2 regions of the Shewanella sp. GD04112 genome follow, and region 2 is predicted to be linked to the other one. Evidence: predicted binding sites of a transcription regulator. Region 2 holds the regulator's gene; the other holds the start of a gene.
The links. Region 2 encodes ArgR, which controls arginine synthesis, uptake and breakdown. Its sites were predicted from a motif close to ANTGAATANNTATTCANT; they were not measured.

Region 1 (14,966 bases), 310 kb from region 2:
GTTTGGCGTGGCTATCGTTGTTATCGACAAAGGCATAACTGGGATAGCCATTTTCAAATTCAACGGCATACAGCTGCTTATTGGTGCCATTGATCCAGAAGTTGCTGGGATCAACCACCTCATCTTGAATGATCTCGGCCTTCTCGCCTGTTTCGAGGTTGATGCGATAGACGCCTAAGGTTTCAGTACCCTTGCGACCGGCAGCATAGATGATATTTTTATTATCAGCGAAAGAGATAGGCGTAAAATCACTTAAGCCAAGGTTAAGTTTATCGGTGTTTACCCATTCGCCATCTTTGCGGTAAAAGACTTTAGTGATATTTTTGCCATCTTCCCCTGCCACAAAGCGGACTTCACCCTCATGGTCTGTCATAAAGCGTGCTCGGCCAATGGGGGAGCCTGTTATACGTTTACGAACCCCGCTAAAAAGGTCTACGCGGTAAACATCCTGAAGTGTTTCACTAAAGTTCGGGGCACCACCCCATGGGATCGCATTGACTAACATATAACGCTCGTCATCAGGCAGGGGATCGAGAATAAAGGCGGTAGCACTTATAGGTGTATTTTTCTTGAGATTCGAGCCGGTTTGTTGCTCGCCGCTGTTATAACCAAATAAATATTTAGGGCGAGAACCATCGGCGTTGACCGCCATTAATTCGCCGTAGTATTGGGGCACATCGGTCCAGCCCTTAAGGTATTCTTTTGCCAGCACAATGCGTTCGCTATTGGCCCACTCATAGGTGCCTACCTGTGCATTACTTGGAAAGCGAATCGCATTCAGCAGTTTTTTGGTTTGAGCATCCAATACTATAAGTACATTTTTACCCTCGACACTGGTAATTGCACTTAAGTATTTACCAGTAGGAGATATTTTTACGTTCGCGTATTCATCGCCTCGGCTAAATAATTGGGATTGTGATAGGGCATTTGTCGCCGAGGTTTCGGCCGCGAATGTGCTGAAAGACATAATAGGCAAGCAAATTACGGCCAATGCAGCAAATGGCAAAGATTTCATCTGACATCCTTGTAATATTATTGTGGTTTTTGTTTTGAAAATGTTTATTTGAGATTAAAACAAAAGAAATACCGATACAAGAAGTAGGGGATAAAAGAAAGGACGGTGATTACCGTCCTTTGTATTGAAAAATCATTAGCTTTGTAACAGCTGATGCTGAATAAAGCGCCACTGTTCATCGAAGTGCTGCGTTGGTTTGAGTTTAAACTCGCTGCGCACAAATTGGGCGATTCGCCCTTCGGCGAAGGCTAATAGCAAATTAGCTAAAATAGCCTCATCTAAATTAAAGCCTTTCCCTTCACGTAGGGTTTTTTCCCGCAGAATTTGCTTGAGTTGGGTTTCAATTTTGGCAAATAGGGTGCTGATACGACTGCGTAGACGCTCGTTTTCACCTAAGAGTGCATCGCCATTGAGTACCCGAGAGATCCCAGGGTTGCGCTCGGCGAAAATCAACAGCAGTTGTAGCACTAATTGGCAACGTCTCATGGTGTCTTTTTCATCGTCCATGATGATGTTGATGCGGGAGAGTAGTGACTCTTCAATAAACTCAATTAACCCTTCAAACATCCGCGCCTTACTCGGAAAGTGGCGATAGAGTGCAGCTTCCGATACACCGACCTCAGAGGCGAGTTTAGCGGTGGTAATACGTTGTCCTGGACTGGTTTCTAGCATTTGCGCTAGGCATTGCAGTATGTGTTCACGACGATTAATTTTTGGGCTTACAGCCATTGCAGTATCCTTGCTCAATATCGATGCTGGTTATTTAGTGCCAGAATGGCCAAATCCACCTTCACCACGATCTGAGCTGTCGAACTCATCAACGAGTTTGAATTGTGCTTGTACTACAGGAACAAACACGAGTTGTGCGAGACGATCACCAATTTCTAACGTAAATGGGGTATCGCTGCGGTTCCAGCAAGAAACCATCAAGGGACCTTGATAATCTGAATCGATAAGCCCAACCAGATTACCGAGTACGATACCATGCTTATGACCAAGGCCTGAACGGGGCAGGATCACGGCGGCAAGGCCTGGGTCTGCCACGTGGATGGCGATGCCCGTCGGGATTAACTGAGTCTCACCTGGGGCTATCGTCATTGTGGTATCTATCATGGCGCGAAGATCCATTCCCGCGCTGCCAGGCGTGGCATAGGCGGGCAAGGGGAATTCAGAACCAATACGGGAATCGAGGATCTTTAATTCAATCGGTGTTTTCATTTATTTTGTTTTTTCTTTCACTATCAACGAAAGTAATTGCCGAGCCAACGTGAGCTTATCGGTAGCAGGCAAATCTTGACTCCCCTGCGGCCAGAATACACGCAGGGCATTGGCATCGGCATTAAAGCCAAGGCCAGCAACGGATACATCGTTTGCGGCGATCATATTCAAGTTTTTGCGTTTGAGTTTATCGCGGGCGTAGGTTTCTACATCATGGGTTTCGGCGGCAAATCCCACCACAAAAGGACGGGTTGCCAAGCTTGCGACCGTCGCTAAGATATCAGGATTCCTCACCAGCGCAAGTTGCATTTCTTCGGCGGACTTTTTGATCTTACAGTCCGCAATATCACTGACGCGATAGTCGGCAACCGCCGCGCAGCCAATGAAAATATCTTTTTTATCAACATTATCCATCACAGCGTCGAGCATGTTTTGCGCGGATTCGACATTGATTCGCGTCACCCCCTCAGGGGTGGCTAAATTTACTGGACCTGAGACCAAGGTCACAGCGGCGCCCATGTCGGCGGCGGCTTTAGCTAAGGCGAATCCCATCTTGCCTGAGCTGTGATTAGAGATATAACGCACCGGATCGATAGCTTCGCGGGTTGGTCCTGCGGTAATGAGCACCGACTGGCCCGCTAGCGGCTGAGTTTCCTGTTCAGCATAGACATCTTTTGTTGCAAAAAAGCGACTGGCTAATTCTGCGATTTCTAACGGTTCGAGCATACGGCCAGGGCCTACTTCGCCGCAGGCTTGGCTGCCGCTGGCGGGGCCCCACAGGGTATAACCTCGGCCTTGTAAACTCGCTAAATTGGCTTGGGTTGCGACATTGCGATACATCTGTTGATTCATCGCGGGGCACAGGGCTATCGGCGCTTCGGTCGCAAGACAAGTGGTGGTGATAAGCTCATCCGCCATGCCCGCATTGATACGGGCCAGTAAATTCGCGGTGGCGGGGGCAATAATCATCAAATCCGCCCAGCGCGCGAGCTCGATATGTCCCATTGCCGCTTCGGCAGCCGGATCGAGTAAACTTGATGCCACGGGATGGCCTGATAAGGCTTGCAGAGTGAGAGGGGTAATAAATTCCATGGCGCTTTGACTCATCACCACGCGCACATCAAAGCCGCGTTCTTTTAAGCGGCGCACTAAATCCGCACTTTTGTAGGCCGCTATGCCGCCACCAATACCCAGTAGGACGTTTTTCGTTATCAGGCTCACAGACATCATCCGAGATTGAAATAATGTCGCCAACCATACCACAAAGCGACTAATTGGCGTGACTGTCCCAGTTCAAAAAAATCTCGTCCATACTTGTCTAAAGTGAAAATTCGCGCTGACAGGGAGGTCGTATGGCGATTAAGGATTGGCCCGAGGGCGAAGGCCCGCGGGATAAATTACTAGTAAAAGGCGCCGCCCATCTCTCGGATGCAGAATTACTGGCCGTTTTACTGCGAAATGGGCTGAGCGGTTTGAATGCGGTCGACCTTGCGCGCTCACTCATTCATGAATTTGGTGGATTAAGAAGCTTACTTTGCGCACCAAAGCATCAGGTGTGTCGACTTCCGGGCGTGGGACCTGTAAAATACGCCCAGCTTCAAGCCGCGGCTGAATTAGCGAGGCGTGTGGCACAAGAAAACCTGCAGAGAGGTCAGGTTTTGACAAATCCCGATTTAACTCGGGATTATTTAATGAGACAATTAGCTGACCGCTCCTATGAAGTGTTCGCAATTTTGCTGCTGGATAGCCAGCATAGAGTGATTCAATTCGTCGAATTATTCCGCGGAACAATAGATTCAGCTTCGGTGTATCCACGTGAAGTGGTGAGCCTAGTGCTGGAGAAAAAGGCTGCTGCCGTCATAGTGTGTCACAATCATCCGTCTGGTATTGCCGAGCCCAGTCAGGCTGACAGACGAATAACTGAGCGATTAAAAAATGCGTTAGCAACCATAGACGTATCCTTACTGGACCATATGGTTGTTGGTGATCGAGAGATAGTTTCCTTCGCGGAACGAGGCTGGATTAATTAATCTAACGCTTGATCTTACCTCTATGATCGTGTATAAAATGCGCCCTCTTTGTGCCTCGGGCGACGGCCATACGAGGTACATTAATGCTCGAGCGTTAAAATTGTTTTTTGGAGAAGACTGACATGTCAAGAGTATGCCAAGTTACTGGCAAGAAGCCGATGGTTGGTAACAACCGTTCGCACGCAAAAAACGCGACCCGTCGTCGTTTTTTACCTAACCTGCAAAACCACCGTTTCTGGTTAGAAGAAGAAAAACGTTTCGTACAGTTACGTGTATCTACTAAAGGTATCCGTCTGATCGATAAGAAAGGTATTGAAGTTGTTGTTGCTGAACTTCGTGCCCGTGGCGAGAAGGTGTAATAGATCATGGCTAAAGCTAAAGGTAATCGTGAGAAGATCAAATTAGTTTCTACAGCTAAAACTGGTCACTTCTACACAACTGAAAAAAACAAGCGTAACATGCCAGAAAAAATGGAAATCAAAAAATTTGATCCAGTTATTCGTCAGCACGTTATCTACAAAGAAGCAAAAATCAAGTAATCCTTGTTTAGTGTTTCGAGAAAAGCCCCTTATCTAAGGGGCTTTTTTTTGGTCTTTTTTTGGCTTCAAGTCATCAAGTTGAGATAAATCTGTCCCATACTTGGCCAGTGCAGCTAAATCACATCGAGTTAAAAAAATGTGATCATTTATCAAAAATGCAATTTTTTGAAAATATAAGCACTTTATTGTATTAAAACTGCATTTTAATGAGAATAAATTCTTTATTGGTGAATTAAAATGCAATACTATACGCGTGTTTTAGTCATTCACTCCTGGTGTGTCATGTTGGCATTGCCAGCTCAAATATGAGGTGTAAACAACGCGTGCGTACCACTGAACTGGTTGATGGATTTCGTCATTCTGCCCCTTACGTCAATGCCCATAGAGGGAAAACCTTTGTGGTGATGTTGGGTGGCGAGGCTTTAGCACAAAATCAATTTCGCGGCATTTTGAATGACGTGGCGTTGTTACACAGTTTGGGTATTAAAGTGGTGTTGGTGTATGGCGCGAGGCCGCAAATCGATGCAGCGTTAGCCGCCAATGGGATTGAACCCGCCTACCACGAAGGTGTACGTATCACGGATGAAGACTCACTCAAAGTCATTAAGCAAGTCGCGGGTGCATTACAGTTTGATATTACCGCGCGTTTATCGATGAGTTTAAGCAATACGCCGATGCAAGGTGCGCAAATTAACTTAGTCAGCGGTAACTTTGTGATTGCTCAGCCACTGGGCGTCGATAATGGTGTGGATTTTTGTCTAAGCGGCAAAGTGCGCCGTATCGATACTCAAGGGCTTAAGCGTCAGCTCGATAACCACTGTATCGTGTTGATGGGGCCGATTGCTGCATCCGTCACTGGCGAAAGCTTTAACCTCACGGCCGAAGAGATTGCCACTCAGGTTGCTATCAAGCTTAAGGCCGACAAGATGATTGGCTTTAGTTCGCAAAATGGCATCCTCGATCGCAATGGCGATGTGATTGCCGAATTAATGCCAAATGATGCGCAAAATATTCTGACTAAACTTGCTGAGCAAGGTTCTGCCTGTGTGGGCACGATGGCTTTCCTCAAGGCGAGTATTGATGCGTGCCGTAATGGGGTACCCCGTTGTCATTTGGTTAGCTATCTTGATGATGGTGCCTTGCTGCAGGAGTTGTTCTCCCGCGAAGGCATAGGCACGCAAATCGTGACAGAAAGCGCTGAGCGCCTGCGCCGCGCATCGATTAGCGATATTGGCGGCATATTGAATTTAATCCGTCCTCTGGAAGAGCAAGGCATTTTAGTGCGCCGAAGCCGTGAGCAGCTTGAGATTGAGATCGAGCAGTTTATGTTGATTGAGCGAGACGGCTTAGTGATTGGCTGCGCGGCCCTGTATCCGTTCGAGGAGGATAACGCCGGTGAGTTTGCCTGTTTAGTGGTGCATCCAGATTATCGCGATGCGGATAGGGGCAGTCTGCTGCTGAAAAACATCATAGGTCAGGCGCGTCATCGGGGTTATTCCCGTTTGTTTGCCTTGACTACCCGCAGCATTCACTGGTTCTTAGAACATGGCTTTGTGATTGAAGATGTGGATGCATTGCCGCAGAAGAAAAAGCAGTTGTATAACTATCAGCGCCGCTCTAAAATTCTCGCCCTTGATCTGTAAGCTTTTTATGCTTGATAAGATGCCAGCCTAGCGCTGGCATTTTTGTTGACATAATATGTCTTTGTTGGCAGATTAAGCTTTTCTTCCTTAAGGACTGCCCACCATGGTGACTCAGTTTTTCTCCCTCGCGCCTCTGACTCAAACTTCAATTTTAAGCTTTATTATCTTGTTGTTAGGTTTAGCAGGCGTACTGTGGATGTTGTGGGTTAAACCTATGCCGAAAGTGGCTAAATCGGCGAGCTTAGGCATCTTGTTAGTAATGATTGGTGTGTGAGTAGAATAAAGTTTCATACCAAGTAATAAAGATTCATACTAAGTATTAAAGTGTCATACTATAAGGCGGCGTTCTCCAATCGGTACGCTGCCTTTTTTGATTACGGATGCTATGGCTCTAAGAAAGTTCTGCCCCATTCCTTAATTCGTATGACTTAACTAGCTCTGCTTAGTACTGGCCTGTTGGCTAAATTTTAGTAATGCAAAAAGTGTCTACGATATCAGTGGCGATTCAGTTTTGGCATAGTAGTTGACTAATTAGATTGTGAGTGATTTCGATCTGATCACTAGCTACAGATTTAGTTCCCGAATTCAGAAAAAAAGATGTTGACAATTTTAATTTCATCTCTTAATTTCTTATCGATGGATATTATTAATAAATGGATTTTAAAATGAAAAAACTACCTCTTGCTATATTAGGCACTGCAGCCTTATCTATTCCAGTAAAAGCCATTGCACATGATTCAGATGGCTTATATGGCACACCAGATAGCTTGTCTGAACAGCCTCCAAAAATTGAAGAAAGCAGCCTTATAAGGCTACCTATAAATACAGAGCAAAACTTAGCAATTAGTAATCATATTCAGCGTATGTATTCAGATCCAGAATATGCTCAAGATTACATTTATAATAAAGAGGAAATTCTTAAGGAGATGGGGATATCTTTATCAGAAATAGATACCAACCCAAGTGTTAAATTTCTAGAAGTGGTGAGTGACCCAAGATTTAGAGAAGCAAGCAGTACTAGAGATTATGACAATTTTGTCCAATTGTTGGTTGATTATAATCTCGTTAATGCAGATGACTTTTCAAAGCTGGTGCCTCAATATCAATTCTATATTGAACAAAATAAAAGTGAATATGAGAAACTATTCCTGACTAATAACTTATCTTCAGTCAGATTAGGCGATGAAGGTGACTATACTCAGGCTTGTGTTACGTGCATTTCTGCAGTTGCAGTTGCAGTTAATGCCGTTGCTGCTACTAACGTTGCTGTTGCGGTGATCTTGGTAGTTTATGCAGGGACTTATGTTTGGGGTTCTCAAGATCCTTATTCACTACCAAATAATCCAGATGTTAGAGACAGCGAGTTTGGAAAAGTAGCATTGTCAAACACAACCATTGCTAACAACAAAGGGGTAGCATTTTCCGCAGCACAAGCATCAGGCATTCCTAATTTAAGTGATTATATTTATAAAGACATTGCTAAGAGTGAATTGCGAGCTTTTTATACTGCGGCGTACAATCTTGGTTTAATCGATAATGAAGATAATCTTGATTATATAATTCAATCTGCTATTAATGAGCTGGATACTATTAAGCTGCCAAATTTAAAGTAAAGGCATGACGACAAGTTTCCTTATCCTTAAATTATTGGTGAATAATATGTATCAACAATCTCCAAATACAATTACCATTCTTCCTACTTATAGATGTACAGCAGCATGTAAAGAGTGTTGTTTTGAGTCCAATCCAAATTTGAAATCTAGATTATCTAAAGTTGAAATTTTGGAGATAATTGATTCAGGCTGCACCTCATTCCCTGATCTTAAGGTAATAGTGTTCAGTGGGGGCGAATGTTTTACTCTTAAAAGTGACCTTTATGCTGGCATTCAAGCTGTAACATTAAATGGAAAGAAATCGCGTTGCGTAACAAATGGTTATTGGGGTAATACACTTTCGAATGCAAGAAAAATTGTTGCACAGTTAAAAGACGCTGGATTAAGTGAAATTAACTTCAGTACGGGGGTTGACCATCAAGAGTACGTACCTCTTAGTTCGGTTATTAACGCTGCCAAAGCATGTACAGAGTTAGGTATTTGGACCATGATAACAGTTGAAAAAGATACTGAAACCTCATCTTGTAGGGAAACCATCGCGGCAAATCCAGTGATATCGGAATTAGTATCTACTAAAAATCTGAAGATTCAAAATAACACTTGGATGCCTTTCAAAAAAGATTATGTAGATAGAGGTGTGCAAATTCATCAAGAAGATTTGATGCAGGGTTGCGAACAAATATTCACTAATTTAGTTGTCACTCCTCATGGCAGGATATCTGGGTGTTGTGGTTTAACTTTTGAGCACATTCCTGAGATGAAAATCGGTAATATCGGTGATAAAGACGCTCTGAGAAAAGCCTATGATGAGCAATTGAATGATTTTTTGAAAATTTGGATTAAAGTTGACGGCCCAACTTCAATAATTGAACAATTAATGGGTAGTGGATACATAGGAAACTCCATTGGTACAGTTTCTCACAACTGTCAATCTTGTGTTTATTTACACAAAGATCCTAAAATTGTGTCGGCACTAAAGGAAAACTATGAGAAGTATATGCCAAACGTGCTTATGAAATACCATGCTAATGAGTTCATGTCTAAACGTATATCCTAGAAAAACTTGTTATAAAGGAGAGTTGTTCATGCGTTACTTAAATAATCAAATAGGGTATCCTTTTTTTATAATTTATTTCGTTACTTTGGCATCAGTTTTTGCGATTAACAAGTTCGGTATGCAAGAATTTAAAGGCGAAAACGACTTTATAATTTTAATAGTTATATTAAGTATTGTTCTTTTAATGACCTTCAAGTTAAGAGTGAGTGTTGAAGATAAACAACTAACTTTAAGTTACGGAGTTGGTCTATTTAAAAAGAGGTTTGATCTTTCAAATGTTAACAAAGTGACTATGGTAAAAAATAAGTGGTACTGTGGTTGGGGAGTACGAATTTCATCTGAAGGAACTATATACAATATATCAGGCTTCCAAGGAGTTAAAATTGACTTTCGCTCAGGTGTTTCAATCGTAGTTGGAACTAATAAGCCGCTGGAATTATATCAAACGCTTAAAGAGTTAACCTCCTAATGTCGGTTGGATTGGCTTTGTTGCTTAAATCGATGAAACTAAATCAATAAGCTACGATCTGATCGGCTACACCCATTAATCGTCGTAGCCTCATGCCTAAGGAACCTGCGATTAAGTCAGTACGCTGCGGTTTAAATTCACCGAAGTTTCTTCCTCTACTTTTTCCGCACCGATTTTCCCGTCTTGGGCAAAAAAACAGCAGTTTTATCCCACTTTTAGCCAGTTTTCTGGCTTCTACCCGATTTTAGGTAGTCTTCGGCTCATAGCGTAACATCTGGTCCACTCTGACGATGTTGGCCAACGCAAATAACATCGCCAGATGATTATCGTTTTTCACCAAGCCTTTATAGCGAGCTTTCACAAAGCCAAATTGGCACTTAATGATGCGGAATGGATGTTCTACCTTAGCTCTAATGCTAGCCTTCAACTACTCAGTTCTGATGAGCACTTTATTGAGACGTGGATGTTGCTTGAGGGTTCTGACTTTGCCCGGACGTTCTGCTATCAGCCAATCGACCTTCTTATCTGCAAGTACCTTGCGCTTTTCTGCGCCTTGATAACCGGCATCGGCTGACACAAATTGTTCTTCACCGTGTAGCAAGTTTTCCAGCTGATTTAAATCGTGCTCGTTCGCTGACGTGGTCACCAAGCTGTGGGTTAAGCCACTTTTGGCGTCGACGCCGATATGTGCCTTCATCCCAAAGTGCCATTGGTTGCCTTTCTTGGTTTGGTGCATATCGCCGTCACGTTGGTTTTGCTTATTTTTAGTTGAGCTCGGCGCTTCGATAATCGTTGCATCAACTAACGTGCCTTGCGTCATCATGACACCGCATTCACTGAGCCATTGGTTTATGGTGCTGAGTATCTTACGGGCCAGCTTATGCTGCTCCAACAGATGGCGAAAATTCATGATGGTCGTGCGGTCAGGCATGGCGCTATCTAAGGATAGATGTGCAAACAAGCGCATTGATGCAATTTCATAGAGCGCATCTTCCATGGCACCATCACTTAGGTTGTACCAGTGCTGCATGCAGTGGATACGCACCATGGTTTCCAATGGATAAGGACGGCGGCCATTGCCAGCTTTAGGGTAAACAGGTTCGATAACAGCAAGGAGTTTTGCCCAAGGAAGAATCGCATCCATCCGAGACAGGAAGATTTCCTTACGGGTCTGACGGCGTTTACTGGAGAATTCGCTATCGGCAAATGTGAGTTGATGTTCCATGAGCTGACCTGTTCCTTGGCAAACTGGATGAGTACATGATCTCATATCAGGGACTTATTCGCATCATCCCTAAACCTCGTTACAAAACAACCAACTGGACGCAGTACAACAAAGCCTTAATAAACCGTGGTTCTTTAACCTTTTGGATTGATGAAGAAGCGATAGCCGAGTGGAAGCAAAACAAACAAGGCGGGCTGGCGCAATTGAGAGTTTCTACTGTTATGGACAGCAAGCTGTGAGGTGGTGCCATACTTTGGGTAATCCGAAATGACAAAATTAGAGCAAAGGGTCTATCACGTTTATGTCCAGAAACGTGTTTGAATGGGACCGCTCTCTCTGTGGATGCCCAAGACAACCAGTATGATACTTTATTACTCAGTTGTAGCGTGACTCAGACTTTGTAGTAGGAATTAGTATGAATCTTTATTTCTGGGTGAGTATCATTTAAAACGGTACAAACAGGGTTACTTGACTGCTTAGTATGAAACTTTATTCCTCTCCTACAATTGGCGGATTTTCTTGGGTGTTTTATCAATCCCATAATGCTGAAATCGCGCTAACCGACACCGAGCTAAAACTCGATATTCCCTTCTATAAAGTGCAATTAGCGCGTTCCGAACTGTTGGTCGAGCAGGCGCGTCTTATCGACTTGAAGCTGGAGGCGGATTTGGTACCCAGCTTTAAAACCAATGGTATAGGTATGCCAGGGTATCAACTTGGCTGGTTTAATTTGAAGGGGAAGGGCAAGGCATTTGTGGCAGTGACGGATAAATCCGAGCTAGTGTTAGTGCCAACGACACGAGGCTACAATCTGCTCTTGTCTGTGCCCGAGGGCGAGAAGTTTTTAGCCCAGTTACAAAAGTAGGCGGTTAAGTTATACGCTCACTTAACCATGACCGACTTTTGTGACTGTGGGCTACGGCGTGATGTTATCGCGCCGTTTTTCGTTTATAAGCCATATCGAAGGTGAACACTAGCAGGGCGCTCCAGATAAAACCAAAGGTGATGCTCTTCTCGGCATCGAAGGGTTCATTGAATAAGGTTACCGCGAGGATAAACATAATACTCGGGCCGATATATTGGAAAAAGCCGAGCATAGACAATGGAATGCGTACCGCTGCACCAGCAAAACACAATAGTGGAATCGTGGTAACAATCCCGGCTGCCATCAACAATAAATTAAGGTGCCAATCGTTGGTGAGCATATTCGCCGTGGCGCTATCTAAGGTCGCAACCAGATAAACCAATGCGACCGGTAGCAGAATGGCGGTTTCGACTAGCAGACCCGATTTAGCATCCACGTTGACCTTTTTACGTAGCAGAGCATATACCCCGAAGGTGCCCGCTAAGGCGAGGGAGACAATGGGGATTGAGCCAAATGAAATCAACTGAATTAGCACTCCAGTACTGGCTAGCGCAACGGCAAACCATTGCAGCTTACGTAATCTTTCTCCCAAAAACAGCATGCCCAGCAATACATTAAGCAGTGGGTTAATAAAGTAGCCTAAGCTAGCATCGAGCATATGATCATTATTAACGGCCCAGATAAAAAGCAGCCAGTTCCCAGCAATTAACAGGGAGGTGATTGTCAGTACAAGCAGTTGTTTTGGTTGTTTAAATAGTTGGCGCAGTTTGCCAAAACCGCCAATAAACATCATGATGATCACCATAAATACAAATGACCAGATCACCCGATGCAATAAAATTTCGGTCGCAGAAACATGATGAAGCAGTTTGAAATATAAAGGCGCAAACCCCCACATACAGTAAGCACTGACGGCGAGTAGGATCCCTTTGCGGTATTCAGTATCAGGCATGAGAAATCTTCGAAAAACAACAGGACGGCGATTGTAGGAGTGTACGCCGCTCGACTCAAGGTGTGTGCAGCCTCCTTTTTCGTTACAGGATGTCTCTAATGGCGAACGCTAGCGATTAAAAAGGGGAAAATATCTGATTAATCTAGATATTTCCCTTTAGTTTATTGCTGTCGAATGCGGTAAATTAATCTTGAAAAAACGATGGGTGACAAGGGACTAGCCCACCATATAAGTGCCAGTGCCGAAGGCGATATGGGTTCCTTGCTCATTGTGTAACTCCATTCGGCAGACCGAGACGCGATTGCCAGCTCGGATCACACTGCCGGTGCCAGTGAAAATCTGTCCACGCCCGGGGCGCAGGTAATCGACACGCATATCAATAGTGCCTAAGGTTTGCAGCCGTTGCTGTAACTCTTCAACCGTCCAATCATCACGGCTAGCGACCAGTCCTGCAAAGGCGGTGAGCCCTCCTACGACATCAAGCACTGTGGCGGTGACACCACCGTGGAGAATTTGTTGATGAATATTGCCAATGAGCTCTGGCTTCATATTGATCACCACTTCAACGCCATCTATGTCGTATCGCTTGATATCTAGACCCAATAAATTATGAAACGGTACGTGCTGGTCAAACACTTCGGCAACACGTTTGAGTACTTCGGCTTGAATTGGGTTTGTCATGCTGTTCGTCCTTGTAGGCTGTAGGGCTTCTTAGAATAGGGTCGAAACACGCACAATGGCGTTCGACTTAGAGCAATTAATCTACAGCCAAGCCTATGCCTAATGCAACTTAAGCCTTTGTGTGGGGAAATCGTTTTAGGCGTTGTGATAAGCCGTGAAAGTAGGCTAAGCCTATTCCATAGTTGTTCGCGCGGAGGCAGTTTGGGCAAGATGGCGCAAGACAGGAGCGATTCTGTCCTTTAGAATAGGCGCCCTTACTTTTTAGCTAGAAGATCCATGGAAACTCAGTTACTCGACATACATGATGATCCGCTGTCGCAACGCCTAGCGCAGGTGTTTGGCTACCGTGACTTTAGGGACGGTCAGCGCGAGGTTATCGAACGTGTATGCAGTGGTGAGGACTGCCTGGTGATCATGCCCACTGGCGGCGGTAAGAGTCTGTGTTACCAATTGCCCGCACTGCTGATGCCTGGCATTACTATCGTGGTTTCACCACTGATTTCATTAATGAAAGATCAGGTCGACAGCCTGTTGCAGACGGGGGTCAATGCCGCCTATTTAAACTCCTCGCAGCCGCGGGAGCAGAGTGTAGAGGTGCTGAGGCAGCTGCATAGAGGCGAGCTAAAACTGCTTTATGTGTCTCCTGAACGCTTACTTACTGGCGATTTTATCGAGCGCATGCGCTCCCTGCCGCTATCCATGTTTGCCATTGATGAGGCGCACTGCATCAGTCAATGGGGACACGATTTTCGACCTGAATATGCCGCCCTTGGGCAGTTAAAGCAGCTCTTCCCCCATGTGCCAATGATGGCGCTCACCGCCACCGCGGATCAGGCGACGCGACAAAATATTTGCGAGCGCCTAGGGATTAATCCCTTTAAATTACTATCGAGTTTCGATCGGCCCAATATTCGCTATACGGTTGCCGAAAAACTCAATGCCGCGAATCAATTACGACAGTTTTTACTGCAACAAAATGGCAGTAGCGGCATTGTCTACTGTAGCAGTCGACGCCGTGTGGATGAGGTGGCAGAAAGGCTCACCCTGCAAGGGTTTCATGCTAAGGCTTACCATGCGGGCATGACGGCAGAAGAGCGCGGCGAAGTGCAGGATAGCTTCCTTAAAGATCAAATTGATATCGTGGTTGCCACCGTAGCCTTTGGTATGGGGATTAACAAATCCAACGTGCGCTTTGTGGTGCATTACGATATTCCTAAGAGCATCGAAGCCTATTATCAAGAAACCGGTCGAGCGGGGCGCGATGGACTCGAGGCCGAAGCCTTTATGCTGTTTGATCCTGCCGATATTGGGCGAGTGCGCCATCTTATTGAGCAGTCGGAGCCAGGGCCGCAGCAGCAGGTGGATTTCCATAAACTCAATACCATGGCCGCCTTTGCCGAGGCGCAAACCTGTCGGCGCCAAGTGCTGTTGCATTACTTCGATGAAAGCGCATTAGAACCCTGTGGTAACTGTGATATTTGTCTTGACCCGCCTAAGCGTTATAACGGCACCGAAGATGCGCAGAAGGTGCTTTCTTGTATTTATCGACTCGGACAACGCTTTGGTATTAATCACTTAATCGAAGTCTTGCGAGGTTCTAAGGGCGCTGCGATTGTTGATCGTGGCCACGATAAGCTCAGCACTTGGGGAATTGGTAAA
Region 2 (14,966 bases):
TAACCCCACAAGGGCACCGTGCACTTCCACGGGATGCTGACCAATTTCAGCCGCATCGAGGGCGATTTTTAAGCTGTCGATACGTAACGAAGGAGGGGTCGCCATATCAGGTTCCAATCAGAATTTTCCAGCAGCAATGCTAGCAGAGATAAAGACTTGAACCAACTCTGATCCGGCATTCTTGGGGGCGAAGATAAAAATTCCGGCAACTGCTCACACAAGCAGCAAACAAAACGGCGAATGTGCAATCCATCGGCGGCTCACCTTGCACTTTTAATATCAGCCCTATATAGTCCGCCCTATCGATGCCAACGAAAGGATCATCTTCGAATGAGTAATAGTGCAGTTGAAATCACCCTGCTAGGGCGCACCTACTCTATCGCCTGCCCGAAAGGTCAGGAAGATGCCCTACGCGTTGTGGCGCAAGGGGTTGAGCAGCAGCTAACTACCTTAAAAAATCGCACTAATAGCTTAAGCCGCGAAGAAATTGCCATTATGGCGGCGCTGAATATTGGACACGAGTTGTACCAAGAAAAGCAAAAGAATAAGCACTATATGAAACAAATGGATGACCGCATCAGCCTGTTGCAGTCAACCTTGGAAAACGCCTTAGTTGAGCGTTCAACCAAATAGATTTAGACTGTGCCACTCGGTGCCACGCACCATCAATCTGAGAAGAGTTGCACAGTGAATGGCTAAACTGGCCTATACTTTTTAAGCCAAGATTTTAGCGATTCAATACCGTTTTTGCTCCCTGGGGTGCAGGCCAACTGGTAATGTCCCTGTGCCGATAATTTTGATCTCAGGGTGAATGCTTTACTGACATTGAGCATGCTCGGCTCGTACCGAGAAGCCTTAGGAGGTAATCATTTACCCGCCTTGAACCTACGGTTCAAGGGCTACACCGGTAGCGGCATTCTGGGGAGCATCTTATTTATGTCTATCACTTCGCCTGTCTCGAACACTTCGGTTCCAACAGCCAATGGGCCACACGGCACTCAGTCTGAAATCGATACCACCACTCTCAACCCAAATCTAAGCCGCGCCGAATTACGCAAACAGATCCGCTTGGCTCGCCGCTCGCTTTCGACCGAGGTGCAAACCGAGGCTAACCTTGCCGCCAGTCGGCGAATGCTCGAAAAACTGAGCGCGCTGAATGCCCAGCATGTCGCGCTGTATCTCACCCACGATGGCGAACTGGCAACCGCCCCGCTTATCGAGGCACTTTGGCAGCAGGGCATTCAAACTTATCTGCCGCGGCTCCACCCCTTCAATGCAGGGCAATTATTGTTTTTGCATTACCACGCCGACTCGCCAATGCTGCCGAATCAATTTGGTATTTTAGAGCCTAAGTTGGATGTGCGTAGCGTTATGCCAATTGAGCGACTGGATGTGGTGATTACCCCGTTGGTTGCCTTTGATATCAAAGGTAATCGTATGGGCATGGGCGGCGGCTATTACGACAGAACGCTAGCCAATTGGCATAGCAAAGGTAAACCTCTACCCATGGGTTACGCCCATGATTGCCAGCAAGTGACAGCCCTGCCCTGCGAGCATTGGGATGTACCTTTGCCCTTTATCATTACCCCAAGCAGCGAATGGCAATTCGACTAGGCCGTTTAATCGAATCAACCGAGTTATTCGTTTAAATCCAGCGACTTTTTTAAATCCAGTTACTTTTTTAAACCCAGTACTTGATTAAGTTCACTGCTATCACGCAGCTTTACTTTAAATGCCGCCCACCATCGACATTGTAGCAGCGACCAGTGACGTAGCGGCTCGCCAAGAGATAATCCACTAAGGCGATAATCTCCTGATTTCCAGCTTCTTTTGGCAAGATGGCCTTAGCCAAGGTCTTTTGCCGATAGGCTTCATCATCGCTCGGATTAAAGAGGATCATCGCCGGAGCAATTGCGTTCACTTTGACCTCGGGCGCTAATTGCGCCGCAAAGGATAAGGTTAAGTTATCCAGCGCCGCCTTACTGGCCGCGTAAGCCATGTGCTTGGCACTGCCCTTTTCGGCCACATAGTCGGTGAAATGGATAATATCGCTGGCGCCAATCTCACCCTCGGCCCCAGCTCGCAGCTGTGAGGCTAAGGCCAAGTTCATTTGATAGGGCACGCTCACATGCACCTGCATCATCCGCTGCATGACTTCATGGGCGGCAAGGCTTGGGCTGTTGTCTGGCAGCCAGTCAGAAGCGTTATGGATGATGGCGCGGATTTTGGGGTATTGGCTCAATTGCTCAATCAGGTTTTGGAGCTGCGCATTATCGTAAAAATCGCATTGGATTAAAGTCGCGCCCAAAGACTGTAACTCATCAATGCTAAGATAATGGCTGCGATAGGTGCCAATCACCTTGTGCCCTTGGGCGAGCAAGTGTTTCGCGAGGGCATAGCCAATACGTTTACCCACGCCAGTGATAATAATGGGAGCTGTCATATCCATCCTGTTATTTGCCAAGCACTAAGCTATGCGTTAAATGCAGGGCAAATCTAGTTAGCTAAATCATCAATAAAACAGTGTAATACGCAGAATGTTACTGTCTTTATTGTCTTGCGCCTAATCATTAAGGTATGAAAGGCTTCACGATTTAGATCTAAAATGATGGCGCCCGCGTATACTCGAGGCGAGCTTAATCGAGGAAGCCCTATGGAACTGCGAATTTTTTACGACGGCAATTGCCCTTTATGTAGCGCCGAAATGCGCCAGCTTAAAGCGCGCGATCTCGATGATCGCATCGAACTTGTGGATCTTAATGCCGAGCATTTTAGCTCTCGATTCGGCTATATCGATAAAGAGTATGCCAACACCATTCTTCATGGTGAAACGGCGACAGGAGAGATTTTGCTTGGGCTCGATGTCACCTGCAAAGCCTGGGGATTAACGGGAACCCGCCCTTGGGTACAAGTGCTACGCTTACCGCTTATCAAACCTATCGCGGATTGGTGCTACCTGAGATTCGCCAAGCACAGATACCGCATCTCTTACTTACTGACGGGCAAGGCGCGCTGTGACAATCAATGCCAACTGCCTAAGTAGCTTTGCCCCAAGTAGGGACTCAATTTTAGCGCATAAAAAAACGGAGCCATTAGGCTCCGTTCTCTCATAATCCAGATAGATTACTTAACGAAATCAACGCCTAGTTTGATATCGCCTTTCAGCGTATCTAACATAGAATCACGGGCGTTAGCTTCGAATGCGCTCACTTCACCGTAAGGCAGTACTTTTTCGATACCGTTTTTGCCTAACAGCACTGGTTGAGCGAAGAATTCAGCGTGCTCGCTGCCGCCGTCAACGTAAGCACATTCAACGATGTTAGCTTCGCCTTGCAGACCACGAACCAGAGACATACCGAAACGGCAAGCCGCTTGACCCATAGACAGAGTCGCGCTTCCGCCACCAGCTTTAGCTTCAACCACTTCAGTACCCGCGTTTTGGATACGCTTGGTCAGAGAAGCGACTTCTTCATCAGAGAAAGTCACGCCTTCCACTTGAGACAGTAATGGCAGAATAGTCACGCCGCTGTGGCCGCCGATGACGTTCACTTTAACGTCAGCAACGTTTAAGCCTTTTAACTCAGCGATGAAAGTTTCAGAACGGATAACGTCCAGAGTCGTCACACCGAACAGACGGTTCTTGTCGTAAACACCGGCTTTCTTCAACACTTCTGCTGCGATAGCAACAGTAGTGTTTACTGGGTTAGTGATGATACCCACTAAGGCTTTAGGGCAAGTCACTGCCACTTTTTCGATCAGGTTACGAACGATACCTGCGTTGATGTTGAACAGATCTGAACGATCCATACCAGGCTTACGCGCAACACCAGCAGAAATTAGAACAACGTCAGCACCTTCCAGTGCAGGCGTTGGATCTTCACCAGCAAAACCTTTGATTTCAACCGCAGTAGGGATGTGGCTCAAGTCAACCGCAACACCCGGAGTAACCGGTGCGATATCGTATAGAGACAGTTTAGAACCCGCAGGTAATTGAGTTTTTAACAGTAGGGCGAGAGCCTGGCCGATACCACCAGCAGCACCAAGTACAGCAACTTTCATAGTTATCTCCGTTATTTCTCGGATATGTGTGACATGGATCTAATTTCCGTTGGCGTCACATTACTGGAATGTCACGTTAATTTCAATTATCCCTTAGTCGTGGAGACAAAGTTTTAGCGAAACTGAGCATTCCAATGTTGAATATTTACTCTAGTCCAATATCAATAGCGACAACACGGCTATCCAGCCATCCGTAAACTGCATTTTTATTCAGCCATAATGGTTATTTGTTGACACTTTGACCAAAACTATTCAAAATACGCCTGTTTTTTTGAATAAAGAATAAGACTATGCAAACGACCAAGAATCAGGATGACCTTGTTAGAATTTTTAAGGCGATTTTAAAAGAGGAGCGTTTTGGCTCCCAGAGTGAAATTGTCGCCGCTTTACAAGCAGAAGGCTTTAGCAATATTAACCAATCGAAAGTGTCTCGGATGCTCAGCAAGTTCGGTGCAGTACGCACCCGCAATGCTAAGCAGGAGATGGTTTATTGCTTACCCGCCGAACTAGGCGTGCCTACCGCAGGCAGCCCATTAAAAAACTTAGTGCTCGATGTTGACCATAACCAAGCCATGATTGTCGTTCGCACCAGCCCTGGCGCAGCGCAATTAATTGCCCGTTTATTGGATTCCATCGGTAAGCCTGAAGGGATTTTGGGGACCATTGCCGGAGACGACACTATCTTTATTTGTCCATCCAGCATCCAAGATATCGCCGATACCTTGGAAACCATCAAATCTTTATTCAACTACGCAGAATAAAAAAACAGGTCAGCTTGCTGACCTGTTCTCTTTTATCTGTACGCTTTTCAGTCCAACATTGCCCTTGTTTCTGGGCTGGTGTCCCGATTACGTTACAGCATAAGACCTATCTGTTGGCTTTGATGACGCGAACTTAGAACAAAGACTCGTCACCCCGAGCTTACAAACCTTAGTTCGTCGACTTAGCCGGTAGTTCTAAGATCGTCAGCCTTAGTAGGCCACACTGATCCTTTGATTGGGATGAGCCGCGTTTTCCGCTTCATCGAGCATGGCTTTGGCGTAGTCGGCCACTGAAATCTTGCTCTGACCATTCGCATCGGTAAAGAAGCTATCGCCGCCTAAACGGTAAGGACCTTCGCTGGCGCCTGGGTAAATTTCTGCCGCTGGACTGACAAAAGTCCAGTTAACCATAGTATTGGCGGCGCGAAATGCCTTCAATGCCTCACCTTGAGCCAAGGCTTCATCCTTATAAGCGGGCGGGAAGTCTGGGCTTGAAACCAAGGTCACTCCCGGCGCCACTTCTAAACTCCCCGCACCACCGACCCAAAGTAGACGAGGCACTTTTGCCTGTGGTAACACGGCTAATAGATTATTGACTGTCTTCGCGACTATGCCATGGTTCTGTTCGGCGCGTGCACCCACTGCGGCAATCACTAAATCGACACCCGCAAATGTGTCGGCTTCCAATGGCAAAGTCAGGTCGACACTACGTACTTCAGCCGCTGTTTCGCCAAGCTTGCTTGGGTCACGCACTAAGGCAACCACTTCATGGCCACGGCTCAGCGCCTCGTTAAAAATGGTTCCGCCAATCCAACCTGATGCGCCTAATACTGCAATTTTCATTTGATAAGTCTCGCTACTGATTTAAATTGAGACCAGTTTACTTGCGACACTTCACGTGATAAATATCGATAAATGAGCATGATTGTTTCAGATTGAGATACTAATGGATGTAATTATATATGGATAAAATCGCCGCAATGCGTAGCTTTATCGAAGTGGCCAACTGTGGCAGCTTTACTAAGGCCGCAGAACACCTCGATCTCAGTCGCCTACAGGTATCACGTCATATTCAAGAAATTGAGCAGTGGCTGAGTTTACGTTTATTGCACCGCACGACCCGCAGCGTCAGCCTCACTCTGCAGGGGGAAGAAGCCCTGCAATATTGTCAGCGGGTGCTGAGCGAAGTCGCCGCAATGGAAAGCCGCGCCCATAGTCATAACACCGAATTAGTTGGCAGTATTCGTATTGCTACGCCCGTCGGGCTTGGGCAGCACAGTCTGTTTGATGTGGTCGATCGCTTTATAAAATTACACCCTAAGGTCAATATTCAGCTGTTAATGTCGGACAGTTTTGCCCAGTTGGTGGATGAGCGGGTGGACGTGGCACTGCGCTATACCGAGCAACCCGATGAGAATTTGATTGCCCGCAAACTGATGAGCATAGATGCCGTGCTGTGCGCCGCGCCCAGTTACTTGGCTCAAGCCGAGCCACTAACCGTCCCTAACGATCTGCTCAGCCATAATTGCCTTATCCATAGCTCACAGCAACATTGGCAGCTACTCAAGGAGCAACAGAGTGAGCTGATTAAACCTATGGGGAATCTGATGGCCAATGAAATGGGAGTACTTGTCAGCGCCGCATTGCGCGGGCATGGCATTGCCTACTTGCCCTGCGACTTAGCCAATCCCTATCTGGCCAGCGGCCAACTACAAGAAGTGCTCCCCGAATACACGGCGCCAGGGCAAACCCTTTGGGCTGTGTATCTCTCCCGCAGTTATCAACAAGCGCTGGTGCGCGCCTTTATCGATTTTACCGCCCAGCAGTGGCAGCAGGATCTCAGTAAGTGGACGACGGCGAGTTAAGCCCACAAACAAAACGCACTGAGGCTTTAAGGCTCAGTGCGTTGAATCGCGGTTTGCGAAGGCTTAATTATCGAACTGCATCAAAAAATCTAAGCTTGGGGCGAAGAAAGAAGAACCCGTCAAGGCGCTGGTGAAGTGCATTAGGTGGTCATGATTACCCACACCATCGCCAAACACCATGCTGTGGAGCATCTTCTCAAAGTGCTCTGGGGTGCGACAGGTTGAAATAAACATCAACCCTTGCTCCTTGAGCGAGCCGTAAGGCATGCTCTGGCGCAAAATCTCAATCGACTTGCCGTTGTCATCCTTGAGGTTGACCCGCTTGATATGGCTGGTTAATGGCTTATCTTCCGACTCGTATTCGATGTTGTCTTGCTTGGTACGACCGATAATATCTTCTTGCTTCTTAAGCGGTAATCTATGCCACTTACTCAAGTTGTGGGCGTACTTTTGCACATGAATGTAGCTGCCGCCCTTAAATTCAGGATCTTCATCCCCGACCAAGGCAACCTCTTGACGATGACGCCCCTTAGGATTTTCGGTGCCATCGACAAAGCCTGTTAAGTCGCGGCTATCCATAAATCTAAAGCCGCGTTCCTCTTCGACTAACTCGACTAAGTCTTCGAACATTTGGCTGATTTCGTTGGCGACTAAATGCAAAATGTCATAGCGGTCGCAGCGAATATGCACAAACAGATCGTATTCGATCGCTGGCGCCTCACGGTTACCCGCTTGCATTGCTGGGAATGGCTTGAGCATCTCGGGGCGAGCATCGGGATAGAGGCTGTCCCAATAGTTGGCACCAATGCCCACAAAACCATTGAATGCGCTGTCGGAGTATTGATCCGTCAACTCATAAATATACTGCGCAACGTTGGCAATACAGGGACGCAATTGCGATTCAACGTTATCGTTGTCGCTCGCATTAAACATCAAATAGACGCTATGTAAGTTTCCCTCTGCACACACACCCAACTGTTCACGCGGCATATTTTGAATATCCATCTGGTTATCACCCTTTTGTCGATTCATTTTCGGCAATATTATCCGCAACTTTACCTGAAAATGACATTAAGTAACGCACAGTTTGTCCGTCTTTGTAATGTAAACACGTTTGTAGACTGGAATATAAAAATTGACGAGGCCATTACGCCTCGTCAATTCGTCTTACGCAAGTTTCGGCGCTCATAACGCCAAAGGCGAATTATGCCTTAGTAACCTGCGGCATAACCATCTTTACGGCTCTCTGATGCGCCGCGGTAAACGCCCGTTTCGGCATTAAAACCAATGGCTTGATATCCACCAAAATCGCCGAGCCCATCGCGTAGCACATGGCCTTTCTTAATTAGCTCACGGCGGGTTTCAACGGGGAAGCCTGATTCTAAGCTCACATAGCCGCCGTCATTCATCACCTCACCCGTAGGCTCGGTCGAACCTGTGTGCAAAATTCTGGGGGCATCGCCCGCTTCTTGCAAGTTCATTTTAAAATCAATCAGATTAACAATGATCTGCGCGTGCATTTGCGGCTGTGTTGCGCCGCCCATCACCCCAAAACTCAACCAAGGTTTACCGTCTTTAGTCACAAAGGCGGGAATAATGGTATGGAAGGGACGCTTACCCGGCGCATAAGTGTTGAAACGACCTTCGGTGAGATCGAACATCTGCCCGCGATCCTGCAATACAAAGCCGAGATCCGGTGGCGTCATACCCGAGCCCATGCCGCGGTAGTTACTCTGGATTAGCGACACCATATTGCCGTCTTTATCCGCCGTCGTCAGATACACAGTATCCCCATGTTGCAGCGCAGGATTCCCCGCATCGACACTCTTAGCCGCCTTGTTTAAGTCGATAAGTTTGGCGCGATCGTAATTGTATTGCTGCGAAATCAATTCCTTCACTGGCACTTTGTTAAAGGCCATATCGGCATAGAATTTCGCGCGGTCGGCAAAGGCGAGTTTCTTAGCCTCTACGAATAAATGCACATATTCGGGGCTGTTAAAGCCCATGGCCGCAACATCGAAGGGCTCCATGGTTTTTAAGATCTGTAACGCAGCAATCCCCTGCCCATTGGGCGGCAACTCCCACACATCGTAGCCACGGTAGTTGGCCGATACGGGTTCAACCCAGTCGCTAGTATGGCTGGCGAGGTCTTCATAACTGAGGAAACCGCCTTGCGCCTTCATGTATTTATCTATGCTCTTGGCGATATCGCCCTTATAAAATGCATCGCGACCGCCCTTGGCAATTTTCTCGTAGGTGTTTGCTAATGCAGGATTTTTAAATATTTCCCCTACCGCAGGCATTTTGCCATTGGGCATATAGGTTTCTTTAAAACCGGGGAATTGACCGAGTTTTTTACCACTGCCATTAAGGTAATAGGCAATAAGCTCAGAAACGGGAAAACCTTCGCGGGCATAACGAATCGCTGGCGCTAAATTATCGGCCATTGGCAGTTTGCCGAACTTATCGTGCAGCTCATACCATCCATCCACCGCACCGGGAACCGACACGGGCAGCGGCCCAAAAGGCGGTAAATAATCTAGTCCGAGGGATTTAAGCTTTTCTAGGGTTAAAGATTTGGGGCTACGACCCGATGCATTGAGGCCATAGAGCTTTTTATCTTTAGCACTCCAGACAATGGCAAATAAATCGCCACCAACCCCAGCGCCTGTAGGCTCGACTAAGCCCAGCATGGCATTAGCCGCAATCGCCGCATCCACAGCACTGCCGCCCTGTTTTAACACATCAATCGCCACCTGAGTCGCTAGCGGTTGGCTGGTCGCCGCCATCCCATGGGTGGCGTACACTTCTGAGCGCGTCGCAAAGGCTTTACCCGTGATCCTATCCATGGCCAACACTCCCGATGACGACATTGCTGTCGCCACTGTGACTAAGGTACAAATTGATTTTATTGTTTTTATCATAATTCCTCCCACTCTGGAGGAATTAAGGTAACAAGGAAGGCTGAAAATATCAGCAATCTAGCGTTTTTTTGCCCAAGTTAAACGTAAGCAAAAATGTCATACTTTATGCTGATACAGTGACATATCCTCGGCGGTCTGCTTAAGATTCAAATAGCACTAGGGAATGTGGCTCAGTGCTTAACACCACCCGCTGGCCGACATTCAACTGCATGATTTGGCTACGCACTTCGACATAATGGGCGTGGGACGCCGCCTCGACTTTCACCCAGTAATGGCAAAATGCTCCGAGGAAGCGCCGCTCGGTAATAGTGCCCACCCCCGCATCATCGGCGCTGAGCGCCAATTGCTGTGGCCGCAAAAACACTTGGCCATTGAAAGCATGGGATTGCGACAAGGGCGTCAGGCTGCGCAGCTCACCAATCGGGGTGGCAACACTATGGCCATCGATCACTTCGGCGGGTAGATAGTTACCACTGCCCAGAAAATCCGCCACATAACGGCTATTGGGCGCGGCATATAAGTTTTCGGCGCGGCCATGCTGCACTATCACACCTTGGTTAAAAATGGCCAAGGTATCGGCAAAGACGAAGGCCTCGTCCTTACTGTGGGTTACAAATACCGCGCTGACATTACGTTGTTTGAGAATGCTGCGGATCTCCGCCATCATGCTGTGGCGCACTTGGGCATCGATATTCGAAAAAGGCTCATCGAGTAACAGTAATTGCGGCTCATACGCAAGCGCGCGGGCAATCGACACCCGCTGCTGCTGCCCACCGGACAACTCATGGGGATAACGCTTGGCTAAGCCTTCGAGTTTCACTAGGGCGAGCATGTCATCCAAGCGTGCCTGGCGCTGCGTAGCCGTTAATTTTGCTACGCCAAAGAGAATATTCTCGGCGACGGTCAAATGGGGGAACAAGGCATAGTCTTGGAAGATCATCCCTATCCCCCGTTGCTCACTCGGCACAAATTGCCCCGCACCGCTGACGGTCTTGCCATTAATTTGAATTTCACCTTGGCTGATGGCCTGCAATCCAGCCACCGCCCTGAGCAAGGTGGTTTTGCCGCAGCCACTTGGGCCTAACAGCGCAAGGATTTCACCTTGAGCAAGGGTTAAATCTAAGCCTTTGAGTACCTGTTGGCCCTGATAATCGCTATGAACTTGATGAAGATTGAGGGTGCTGGTCATCGGCTATCTTGCTCCAAGGAACGGTTTAAATAAATCAGTGGGACTAAGCCCACGAGCACAATCACAATGGCGGGCAAGGCGCCATGTTCAAGCTTTTCGTCTGAGACAAACTGGAAAACATAGGTGGCGAGATTCTCAAACCCTATAGGCCGCAGCAACAATGCCGCCGGTAATTCTTTCATGCTTTCGATAAACACCAGTAGCGCCCCGGCAAATAAGCCCTTCGTGAGCAGCGGCAGATGCACTCTTTGTAGCAGTCGTCTTGGGCTCTGCCCTAAGGTCAGACTCACCATGTCCAGTGACGGCGAAATACGTTTGTAACTAGTCTCCACACTGCCGATGGCGATAGCCACAAAGCGCACACAAAAGGCAAAAACCAGTGCGACCGTACTGCCCGTAAGCAGGAGCCCTGGGCCAGTCATCCCCAACCAATTTGCTGCATCATTGATCGCAAAATCGAGCAGGGTTAACGGCACCAGCACGCCAATCGCCAGCACTGTGCCAGGCAAGGCATAGCCAGTCGAGGCCAAGCGTGATGGCAGCGCATCGCTCGACCTTGGGCTCACGCGGCGAATAAACATCAATATCAACGCAATCGCGCAGCACACTAGGCTAGTGATGAGTGCGAGGCTCAAGCTATTCACACTCAATTGCCAGAAAATCGGGTCCCAGCTCTGCTCAAAATAATCGATGGCATAGGAGAGCAAAATGCCGCTTGGCAGTACAAAGGCCAGCAGTAACAAGGTGATGCAATAGCCGAGGGCACACAGGGTTTGCATCGGTGAGAGCCGATATAAATCGCTCGCTTGAATGCGGGACTGCTTTTGGAATAACTGCTGCTTGCGGCGGGCAAAACGCTCTACCCCAATCAAACTAAACACCACCAAGAGGATAATGGCCGAGAGCTTAGCCGCCGCCGTCAAATTGCCATAGCCCAGCCAAGTGTCGTACACGGCCGTGGTCAGGGTGGGCACGGCAAAGTAGTTGACTGTGGCAAAATCCGCCGCCGTCTCCATCGCCACTAAAGCCACGCCCACGGCCAAAGCTGGCCTTGCCATAGGTAAGGATAAACGCCAAAAACTTTGCCACGGCGAGCAGCCCATAATCCTCGATGCGTGGGCCAAGCTTAGGGATTGCTCCATAAACGCGGTGCGCGCCAACAGATAAATATAGGGAAAGAGCACCAGCGACAACACACACGCCGCGCCGCCTAAGGTACGGATATCGGGGAAAAAGTAATCCTGCGGCGAACTCCAACCAAACACTGAGCGAAGCCAAGTTTGCACAGGTCCTGCGTAATCGAGTAAATCGGTATACACGTAGGCGACTATGTAGGCGGGCATGGCCAAGGGTAGCAATAAGGCCCATTGCAGATAACGCCTAGCGACAAACTCACAGCGCGCCATCAACCAAGCGCAGGGCAGTGCCAGCAAGAGTGAGCCAATACTCACCCACAGGATCAACCATAGGCTGTTGGAGATATAGGTGGGTAGTACAGTGGAGAGCAGATGACCAAAGACGGCCTCATCGGGCTGCGCCGCCTGAAGAATTAACGCAAAGAGGGGTAACACCAGTAGCGCGGCTATGGCATAACCAGTAAGCGACCAGCTTCTGGCTAATCCTAAAATCATGTGGATCCTTTAACCTAAGTGAGTGCGCCAATTAAGGCGCACTTTTCACTTTTACTATTTCTAGTCGCTATAACCGCTCAACTAGAGATCGAACTGAACTTCATCTAACAATTTCACCGCCGCTTGGTGGTATTCCGCCAGCTTGAAAATCGGTAATTGGTCGGATTTAAACTCACCCCAGGAGGCGACTAAGGTTGAAGGCGCGACATCGGCTTTCACCGGATATTCCATGTTTACTTCGGCATAGGCTTTTTGTGCCACATCCGCAGACAGGAACTCCATCAACTTGATGGCATTGTCTTTATTCGGCGCATGGCGAGTCAGCACCATACCAGAAACGTTCACATGGGCACCGCGATCGGCTTGATTCGGGAAGTTAATCGCCACTGCCTCTGCCCAGCTCTTTTGCTCTGGATCTTGCAGCATATTGCCGTAGTAGTAGCTATTGCCGATGGCGATATCACACAAGCCTTCTTTAACCGCCTTCACCTGCGCCCTATCGTTACCTTGAGGCTTGCGTGCTAAGTTGGTTTTCACACCTTGCAACCAAGTCTTAGTGTCGGCCTCACCGTGGTGGGCGATCATCGACGCGACTAAGGCGATGTTGTAAGGATGCTTACCACTGCGCGTACAGATCTTGCCTTTGTACTTAGGATCGGCCAGCTCTTCGTAGCTGATGGCTTGTGGGCCGAGGCGATCTTTTGCCGTATAGAGATTACGCACACGCATCGTTAAGGCATACCATTGTCCATCGGGATCGCGGTATTGCGCGGGGATATTGCTATTGAGCTGCTCACTTTTCACGGGAGCAGTCAGGTCTTTGTCGACTAATTCGACCAAGCGAGAGAAATCTGAAGTTAACACTAAATCCGCAGGGGATAAACGGCCTTCACGGGCGATACGCTCGGCAATACCGTCTTTCGCAAATACCACATTCACAGCAATGCCAGTTTCATCGGTGAAACGCTTCAGAATAGGCTCAACCAAAAACGCTTGGCGATAGGAATAAACCGTTAATTTTTCATCCGCATGTGCAGACTGCGCAACCGACATTAACCCAAGTAAAGCGGCACAAGTTACCCATTTCATTAGCGATTTCTCCTCAAAATGATGACATCAAGCGTGAGTCAATTCTTAAGACTATTAATGATAATAGTTATCAGTTGCGCAAGAGTAATAGATCAAATGAACCAGAGCAATAGATTGATTAACTTTTTGTTTTTAATGAAATTAAACTTAAAACTGGAGATTATCTCAAACCAAACTAAACTGAACCTTAATTCGCTTAAAATACGTGAGGAGGTGTTATGTTAAGCGCGTTACTACTGCTTGTCGTCGTGATAGCGCTACTCGCGTTTATGGTGCTCAAACGGGGGCCTAAAAAGCGCAAGCATTTTGTCAAACTCATGGATAACGCGAAAAAGAAAAATCAACGGCTTGCTGGGCAAGAAAGGCGCTTCCATTGTGTCAGCATCGAAAATGACGGTAGTTGTTGTGATCAGGTAGATGAGTTAAAAGGGAAACGTTTTCTGTCAAAGGAAGCCCCAGAACTCCCGATGGAAGAATGCACTATGGCCAATTGTCAGTGCCGCTATCAACACTATGATGATAGACGCCAAACGGGTAACGACCGCAGAGTTGATTACGGCATAACAAAGGATCTCTACGGCGCGTTTGGTGAACATAATCGCCGTGAGACCCATAGAGGCCGCCGCTCAACAGACCACTAATGCCTTTTACGCTGGACGAGTTTCCACAAACGCGGGGAGATCGCGCATCTCACTAAACCAGAGCGAGGTCGCGGGAGCCACTTTACGCCAATCAAGCTCTGGATGTCTGAAATCCACATAATCTAATAAGCAAATTAAGGCTAATTGTGGCGCCTGAATCGTTGCCTGAGTGATCACACTCTGGTGTTCCATTTGCATCAAACCCCGCAGCAGCGCTTGCTCAAAACGCGATGTCCAAAAGGCCGATCTCACCCCTTCCTCTTCACGCATTTGTTCTTGGCGCAATTTTACCGCGCTATCGATAAGACCTTTGATCATCGAATATTGGCACTGTAATACCCAATTATTCACTTGACCACCGAACATCTGCTGCTCACCTAATTCGGCGTCTAAATAGCGCATGATCACTTCGCTATCGAAGATAGGCACACCATCGTTGGTGATGAGGCAAGGGATCTGCCCAAGCGGGTTAACATCGAGCAGCTCGGCGGTGTTTTCCATCGGATTGACTAAGACTTCTTCGATATCCTTAATCCCTAAATAACGGATTAATGTGCGAACACAGCGAGCATAGGGTGAAGCGAGGGAGCAGAGCAACTTCATCAAAAAATCCTTCTATATGACTGACATTAAAACGATTAAGACTAATTATTTGTCATTAACACTCAACCGATTACCAATACTTCTCGACGGTAATTTGTCCCGGAGCGCGGCGTAAATTCTTTGCGAGCCCCTTGTCAAGCAACGCGGCCTGCGCGCCACTGATCATCCCCGGATTACCACAAATCATCACCTGTGAATCCGCCG

Region 1: the regulator ArgR is predicted to act here: its motif matches at 5,029-5,046, upstream of argA (amino-acid N-acetyltransferase).

Annotation. Positions count from the first base shown of each region.
Region 1 is NZ_JAOEAL010000001.1:4,438,832-4,453,797, reverse strand. Features, by position in the region: gene N7386_RS19555 (S9 family peptidase) at 1-1,015, opposite strand, end outside; gene slmA (nucleoid occlusion factor SlmA) at 1,151-1,744, opposite strand; gene dut (dUTP diphosphatase) at 1,775-2,233, opposite strand; gene coaBC (bifunctional phosphopantothenoylcysteine decarboxylase/phosphopantothenate--cysteine ligase CoaBC) at 2,234-3,463, opposite strand; gene radC (DNA repair protein RadC) at 3,586-4,263, shown strand; gene rpmB (50S ribosomal protein L28) at 4,386-4,622, shown strand; gene rpmG (50S ribosomal protein L33) at 4,629-4,802, shown strand; gene argA (amino-acid N-acetyltransferase) at 5,126-6,445, shown strand; gene N7386_RS19515 (hypothetical protein) at 6,549-6,719, shown strand; gene N7386_RS19510 (hypothetical protein) at 7,111-8,058, shown strand; gene N7386_RS19505 (radical SAM protein) at 8,105-9,115, shown strand; gene N7386_RS19500 (hypothetical protein) at 9,144-9,584, shown strand; partial or broken gene N7386_RS19495 (IS5 family transposase) at 9,829-10,809, opposite strand; partial or broken gene N7386_RS19490 (IS5/IS1182 family transposase) at 10,875-10,997, shown strand; partial or broken gene N7386_RS19485 (PH domain-containing protein) at 11,315-11,674, shown strand; gene rarD (EamA family transporter RarD) at 11,739-12,626, opposite strand; gene N7386_RS19475 (thioesterase family protein) at 12,843-13,307, opposite strand; gene recQ (DNA helicase RecQ) at 13,584-14,966, shown strand, end outside.
Region 2 is NZ_JAOEAL010000001.1:4,131,637-4,146,602, forward strand. Features, by position in the region: gene N7386_RS18135 (UPF0149 family protein) at 1-105, opposite strand, end outside; gene zapA (cell division protein ZapA) at 331-633, shown strand; RNA gene ssrS (6S RNA) at 749-929, shown strand; gene N7386_RS18150 (5-formyltetrahydrofolate cyclo-ligase) at 937-1,614, shown strand; gene folM (dihydromonapterin reductase) at 1,724-2,443, opposite strand; gene N7386_RS18160 (DUF393 domain-containing protein) at 2,654-3,043, shown strand; gene mdh (malate dehydrogenase) at 3,124-4,059, opposite strand; gene argR (transcriptional regulator ArgR) at 4,350-4,820, shown strand; gene N7386_RS18175 (NAD(P)-dependent oxidoreductase) at 5,031-5,663, opposite strand; gene N7386_RS18180 (LysR family transcriptional regulator) at 5,783-6,685, shown strand; gene N7386_RS18185 (Dyp-type peroxidase) at 6,749-7,690, opposite strand; gene ggt (gamma-glutamyltransferase) at 7,897-9,609, opposite strand; gene N7386_RS18195 (ABC transporter ATP-binding protein) at 9,749-10,798, opposite strand; gene N7386_RS18200 (iron ABC transporter permease) at 10,795-12,429, opposite strand; gene N7386_RS18205 (Fe(3+) ABC transporter substrate-binding protein) at 12,511-13,518, opposite strand; gene N7386_RS18210 (hypothetical protein) at 13,737-14,159, shown strand; gene N7386_RS18215 (glutathione S-transferase N-terminal domain-containing protein) at 14,166-14,762, opposite strand; gene N7386_RS18220 (ferredoxin--NADP reductase) at 14,833-14,966, opposite strand, start outside.